DNA from 3 places in the Leucobacter sp. USCH14 genome. Region 2 is predicted to be linked to each of the others. Evidence: predicted binding sites of a transcription regulator. Region 2 holds the regulator's gene; each other region holds the start of a gene.
The links. Region 2 encodes HrcA, which represses chaperone genes, less so after heat shock. Its sites were predicted from a motif close to TTNGCACTCGNNNNNNNCGAGTGCNAA; they were not measured.
Positions count from the first base shown of each region.

Region 1 (2,264 bases), on a different contig from region 2:
CTGCGACACCGTCGTCGCTGAGCAGGAACTCCCATCCGGGGAGCGGCTCCGTCGACGCGCGCTCGCGCCCCGTGATCAATACGACGAGTAGGAATCGAACCCCGACATCGTGCTGCCGATCGCCGCGAAGATCGTGAAGAGGAAGCCGATGTAGAGCACGATGAAGAGCGCGAGCAGCACGAAGTACGCGTAGCTGATGATGAGTCCGGTGAGCGCGATGCCGCGACCGGCATCTCCGGTGCGCTTGATCTGGCTGAGGCCCATGTGGCCGAAGACGATGCCGGCGATGGGGCTCAGGAACGCGAAGATGATCGCGAGGAACGCGAAGGTGTTCGTCTTGTCGAGCGTCGTGCCGGTGGGCACTGCGCTGAACTGCTGCGATTCGTAGGCCTGCGATGCGTACTGCTGCTGCGGCTGGTAGGCGGGCGGCTGCGGCGCGTTCGCCTGCTGCTGCGCCTGGCCCGGCTGACCGTACGCGGCTTCCTGATCCAGGTGCGGAAGGGGAGTGGTGGGCTGCTCGGGATACTGCGGCGTGGACATTGCTCCTCCATCGGTGTGCGTCGAATCATGCGGATACGGGCGACAGACCCGCCGGCAGTGCCAGCCCCGGGTGTCAGTCCATTGTAGGCACGGCCCGCTGTTCGCTGTCGGCGATTCCTCACCGCGACGTTGGCACTCCCCTTGCACGAGTGCCAACGGGAGCCATAGACTCTGCTGTAGACGCGCTCGCATGGGGCGTGCGCGTATTCACACTTCAGACATTGGAAAGAGGTCAACCGTGTCGGTCGCCATCAAGCCGCTCGAGGATCGTATCGTTATCAAGCAGGTCGAGGCAGAGCAGACCACCGCTTCCGGTCTCGTGATCCCCGATAGCGCCAAGGAGAAGCCCCAGGAGGGCGAGGTCGTCGCAGTGGGTCCGGGTCGCGTCTCCGACTCCGGCACCCGCATCCCGCTCGACGTCGCCACCGGCGACACCGTGATCTACTCGAAGTTCGGCGGCACCGAGGTCAAGGTCGGCGGCGAGGACTACCTCGTGCTCTCGGCTCGCGACATCCTCGCAGTCGTCACCCGCTGAGCGCGGAACTTCTCGAACGGCCCCGGCGGATCCTCACGGATCGTCGGGGCCGTTGTCGTACCCGGGTGCCGAGCGGGAGTAGACTGCTCCGATGCGGCGAACACGTGCGGGACTCGGTTTCGGTCTCGGCGCGTATCTCTGGTGGGGCGCGTTCCCCTTCTACTTCGGCCTCATCGCGATGGTCGGCCCCCTCGAGGTCGTGCCCTGGCGCGTCGCCACCACGCTCGTCTTCTGCCTGCTGCTCGTCAGCGCCACTCGGCGCTGGGGCCGCGTCGCCCTGATTCTGCGCACCCCCAGGCTGCTCGGCTGGTTCGCGCTCTCCGCGCTCTTCCTGTACGCGAACTGGCAGATCTTCATCATCGGCGTGATGACGGGGCACGTGCTCGAGACGTCACTCGGCTACTTCATTAACCCGCTCTTCACGATTCTCATCGGCGTCGTCTTCCGCAAGGAGCAGCTCAGCCGGCTGCAGTGGATCGCGGTGGCGATCGCGGGGGTGGGCGTGGTGATCGCAGCGGTCGCGTACGGATCCTTCCCATGGATCGCACTTGGCATCGCGCTCTCCTTCGGCCTCTACGGCGCCGTGCACAAGCACGCCGGCGAGACCGTCGACGGCATCACCGGATTGACCGTGGAGACGTTCGCCACGCTCCCGGTGGCCGCGGTGCAGCTCGGCGTCATCGCGGCGACGTCCGGGCTGACCGCGTTCACCTTCGGGTCGGGCATCACCGTGCTCGTGCTGTTCAGCGGCATCGTCACGGCGGTCCCGCTGATCCTCTTCGGGGAGGCGACCCGACGCCTGCCGCTCGCGCACATCGGATTCCTCCAGTTCCTGACGCCCATCCTCGGCTTCTTCTACGGAGCCCTGGTGACGCACGAGGAGATCACCACGGGCCGGTGGATCGGCTTCATCGGCGTCTGGATCGCTCTCGTCATCCTGATCATCGACATGGTGATGCAGCTCCGGCGTTCGCCGACGGCGCAGGTGAACACCGCCCCCATTCCCTTAGACTGAGAGACGGCACGGGGGGCCGGATCCTGGTCGCCCGCGAATCTCTGAGAGCTCCACCCACGACACAGATAGAGGTTCCATGGAACAGCGTGACCCCTTCGCGTTCACCGGTCTGACCTACGACGACGTGCTGCTGCTCCCGGCGCACACCGACGTCATCCCCAGCGAGGCGGACAC
Region 1 covers NZ_JAQPZP010000001.1:429,192-431,455, forward strand. Annotated here, with positions in the region: gene PQI23_RS01970 (THUMP-like domain-containing protein) at 1-79, opposite strand, end outside; gene PQI23_RS01975 (DUF4190 domain-containing protein) at 76-540, opposite strand; gene groES (co-chaperone GroES) at 779-1,075, shown strand; gene rarD (EamA family transporter RarD) at 1,167-2,090, shown strand; gene guaB (IMP dehydrogenase) at 2,167-2,264, shown strand, end outside.
Region 1: a site for HrcA is predicted at 670-696, ahead of groES (co-chaperone GroES). Genes of this name have one in related genera too.

Region 2 (2,264 bases):
CGCAGATCCGTCGCGGAGAGGTCAGCGCACCCGATGAGGACCTGCACGCGGAGATGTACGAACTCGCGGACGCGCGCTTCGCAGAGGCGGGCTTCTCCTGGTACGAGATCAGCAACTGGTCGCGCACGCCCGAAACCCGCTCGCGGCACAACCTGGCGTACTGGACGGGCGAGGACTGGTGGGCTGCGGGGCCGGGAGCTCACAGCCACGTGGGCGGGGTGCGGTGGTGGAACGTGAAGCATCCGGGCGCCTACGCGCAGCGCATGGCGCAGGGTGCGTCTCCCGCGCACTCGCGCGAGACGCTGACCGACGAGTCGCGTCGCGAAGAGCGCATTCTGCTGGAGACGAGGATCGCCGACGGGTTGCCCGCGGATGTGCTGACCGCGGATGAGCGCCGCGCGATCCCGCAGCTGATCGCCGACGGCCTGCTCGATGGGCGCGCTGCGATCGCCGGTCGCGTCGTGCCGACGCTGCGGGGCCGACTGCTCGCCGATACCGTGGTGCATCGCCTGCTCGGTGCGTGAGAGAGCGTGCGACCGCGGTGAGGTGCGGAGAGCCGCCCGACCCCGCCTGTTCGCTGCGAGCGGGACCGGCCGCGGAGCGCTCGACCTGCGCTAGACTTGGCACTCGGAGCAAGTGAGTGCCAGGGTCAGGAGGGACGATGGTTTCCGAGCGCAGCCTCGCGGTGCTGCACGCGATCGTCGGCGACTACGTCTCGTCGAACGAACCCGTGGGTTCGAAGGCGATCGTCGAGCGGCACAGCTTCGGCGTCTCGGCGGCGACGATCCGCAACGACATGGCCCTGCTCGAGGAAGACGAGCTCATCGCCCAGCCGCACACCTCATCGGGTCGGGTGCCGACCGACAAGGGGTACCGCCTCTACGTCGACACGCTCGCGCGCATCCGACCGCTGAGCTCGGCGCAGCGATCCGCCATCGAGCGCTTCCTGGGCGAGTCCTCCGACCTCGATGACGTCATGGCGCGCACGGTGCGCATGCTCTCCCAGCTCACCAATCAGGTCGCCGTGGCGCAGTACCCGTCATTGCGGCGCACCGTCGTGCGTCACATCGATCTTGTGGCCATCGGCGAGGATCGGGTGCTCAGCGTGCTGATTCTCGGAAGCGGCGTGGTCGAGCAGCAGGTGGCTCTGCTGCCGGCCTCTCGCGTCACCGAGGCATGGGTGCACGGCCTGCGTCAGCGCATCGCCGACGCGGCCATCGGCAGTGACGTCGAAACGGCCGCGAGCGCGGTGGCCCGGCTGGAGGAGGACCTCCCGATGTGGTCGCAGCCCGACGAGACCGACCTCGTGAGGCGCGTACTCGCGGTGGTGCTGAGCCAGCTCCAGGCCAATCGCAACGACCGGATCGCGGTCGCCGGCGCGGCGAATCTCTCGCGCCCCGGCGGGGAGTTCGCGGGCTCGCTGCCCGTCGTGCTCGAAGCCATCGAGGAGCAGGTCACCCTGCTCCGTCTGTTCGGCGAGCTGGTGCACGACGATCGGGAGGTCTCCGCCTCGATCGGCCGGGAGAACGAGGCGTACGGGCTCTCGGAGACGTCGATCATCGCGTCGAAGTACGAGGACGGCGTCGCGATCTCCAAACTCGGCGTCCTGGGGCCGCTGCGTATGGACTACGCCGGCAACATCGCCACCGTGCGCGCGATCGCGCGCTACCTGAACCGGTTCCTGGGGGAGGAGCGGTAGCGACCGCCCCTCCCGACCAGCCAACTTCACCCCGACCTTGAGGAGCAATACAGCGTGGCCGATCATTACGAGACTCTCGGTGTTACCCGCGAAGCGAGCGCCGAAGAGATCAAGAAGGCCTACCGGCGTCTCGCCCGCCAGCTGCATCCGGACGTGAATCCCAGCGAGGAGGCGGCCGAGCAGTTCAAGAACGTCACGCATGCGTACGACGTGCTCAGCGATCCGGAGCAGCGCCAGCGCTACGACATGGGCGGTTCGCAGGGCGGGGCCGCCGGTTTCGGCGACATCTTCGAGACGTTCTTCGGCGGAGGCGGGTTCGGCGGGGCGGGCCAGCGCGGTCCGCGATCGCGCTCCGAGCGCGGCGACGACGCGATGATCCGCGTCGATGTGTCGCTGGAGGACGTGATCTTCGGCACGCAGCGCGACATCTCGGTGAACACGGCCGTGCTCTGCGAGGTCTGCCAGGGCAGCTGCACGCAGCCGGGAACCCACCCCGTCACGTGCGACGTCTGCGGCGGTCAGGGGCAGGTGCAGCGCCAGGTGCGGTCGCTCTTCGGCAACGTCG
Region 2 covers NZ_JAQPZP010000008.1:77,047-79,310, reverse strand. Annotated here, with positions in the region: gene hemW (radical SAM family heme chaperone HemW) at 1-524, shown strand, start outside; gene hrcA (heat-inducible transcriptional repressor HrcA) at 662-1,699, shown strand; gene dnaJ (molecular chaperone DnaJ) at 1,754-2,264, shown strand, end outside.

Region 3 (2,264 bases), on a different contig from region 2:
GAGGCGGCCGCACGAGAGGGAGCCGCAGGAGTGGTGATCGTGGGCAGGAGCGCGGAGAAGGCGGAGACCGCGCTCGCCGCCATCCGCCGGTGCGCCTCGGATCCGGCCGGATTCGAGGCCTCTGCGATCATCGCCGATCTGGCCGAGGCGGGAGAGGCCGAGCGCGCGGTCGCCGAAGCCGTCGCGCGCTTCGGCCGCGTCGACGCCCTCGTGAACGCCGCCGGGGCGACCTCGCGAGGCGCGCTGCTCGACACCTCCCGCGAGCTGCTGCAGGAGCACCTGAACCTCAACGTCATCGCGCCGTTCATGACGATGCAGGGAGCGGTCTCCGACATGCGTCGCCGCGGAGAGCCGGGCACGATCGTGAACGTCATCAGCATGTCGATGCACGGCGGGCAGCCGTATCTCGCGCCCTACGTGGCGTCGAAGGCCGGCCTCGCGGGGCTCACCAAGAATGCGGCGTTCGCGCACCGCTTCGATCGGATCCGCATCAACGGGCTCAACATCGGGTGGACGGCCACGCCGGGGGAGGCGGTCACGCAGCAGACCTTCCACGGTGCCGATGATGATTGGCTCGAGCGGGCCGAGTCGGAGCAGCCCATGGGAAAGCTCGGTCGCCCCGATGAGATCGCGGACGCGATCGTCTTCCTGCTGAGCGGTCGCAGCGGCGTCGTGACCGGTTCGATCATCGACTGGGATCAGAACGTTCCGGGCGCCTACGATCAGTAGCCGCGACGCGCGGCCCAGCGGCCGTGCGGCGCGCGCAGCAGAGCCGGGGGTGCCCGAACAGCACCCCCGGCTCGCGCGTGCCCTAGTGCGTCAGCGACTTCTGGGCGTCGGGTTCGAGGTGCTCGGACTGGCCCTGCACCGCGATCTTGCGCGGCTTGGCCTGCTCGCTGACCGGGATCACGACGCTCAGCACGCCGTTGTCGTACGACGCCGAGATGCCGGCGATGTCGACGCCCTGACCCACGCTGAACTGCCGCAGGTAGGTGCCGGAGGGGCGCTCGCGCGTCAACCACTTCGAGCCCTCGGCGGCGTCGGCCGTGCGCTGTGCGCGAATGGTCAAGAGCTGACCGTCGACGTCGATATCGATGGACCCGGGATCGACGCCCGGCAGATCGGCGTTCAGGACGTACCGCTCCTGGTCCCGCTGCAGATCGACGGGCATCTGCCGGGGCCCCGAGCGCGCCTGCTGCAGCGCGCCCGCTGCCCAGCGGTCCAGCTCGCTGAAGGGATCGAACGTCATTGCCATGATGGTTATCTCCTTCCAGTGAAACGTGAGTGGAGGTCACTCGATGTGCCTATAAATTAGCACTCTGCACCTGAGAGTGCTAATGAAGGACGCTGCAAGATTCCTGGAATCTGCGCGGGAATGCGGACGGCGCCGAGCGCCCCCGGCGCCGTTCCATCACTCCGTCGTGAGCTGCACGGCGAGCCGGAGCAGGAGCTCCTCGCCCCCCGTTCGACCGATGAGCTGCACCCCCATCGCGTGTCCCGTCGGAAGGCGCAGTACGGGCACCGCGATCGCGGGCAGCCCCGAGACGTTGACCATCGAGGTGAAGGGGGCCCACTCGCACTGCAGTCGGTAGTCATCGTCGGCGTCCAGCGATGTGAACGCTCCGATGCGGGGCGGGAGCATCGTCAGGCCCGGAGTGAGCACTGCATCGAACGCACCCCACTGCGCGCGCACGTCGGCGGCGAAGCCCCGCAGGCGCGCACCCGCGCGCGTGAAAGACTCGTCGCCCCGAGCGAGCGAGCGTTCGCGGAAGGTGCGGGTGAGCGGCATGAGCCGCGCGGCGGCCGCCGGCGTGAGGGGAAGCCGGGAGAGCCCGGCCGTCCACGAGGTCGTGAACGCTTCGGGGTACTCCGGGTCGTAGACGAAGTGGGGCGATTCGATGTGATGGCCGCGGCCGGTGAGCCGGTCGATCGCGATCTCGACGGCGCTCCTTGCCTCGCCGCTCAGCGAGATCGGGTACACGGAGGAGAACGGCGACGCCTCCGTGTACGCGATGCGCAGCCCGATGAGGGCATCGGCGGTCTGCACAGCCCTGAGCGCGGGTTCTCCGGCGGCTCCGCGCTGGGCATCGTAGAGCATCGCGGCGTCGAGTGCGTTCCTGGCGAGCGGGCCGCTGACCGTGAGTCGCGGCGCTCCGAACTCGTCGTGCAGGGAGGGCGCGGCACCGCTGCCGAGATCGCCGGGAACCGCTCCGAGCCCCGGTTTGAGGCCGACGAGGCCGCAGGCGAGGGCGGGGATGCGGATC
Region 3 covers NZ_JAQPZP010000002.1:181,340-183,603, forward strand. Annotated here, with positions in the region: gene PQI23_RS03150 (SDR family oxidoreductase) at 1-729, shown strand, start outside; gene PQI23_RS03155 (Hsp20/alpha crystallin family protein) at 812-1,255, opposite strand; gene PQI23_RS03160 (amidase) at 1,412-2,264, opposite strand, start outside.
Region 3: a site for HrcA is predicted at 1,312-1,338, ahead of PQI23_RS03155 (Hsp20/alpha crystallin family protein). Genes of this name have one in related genera too.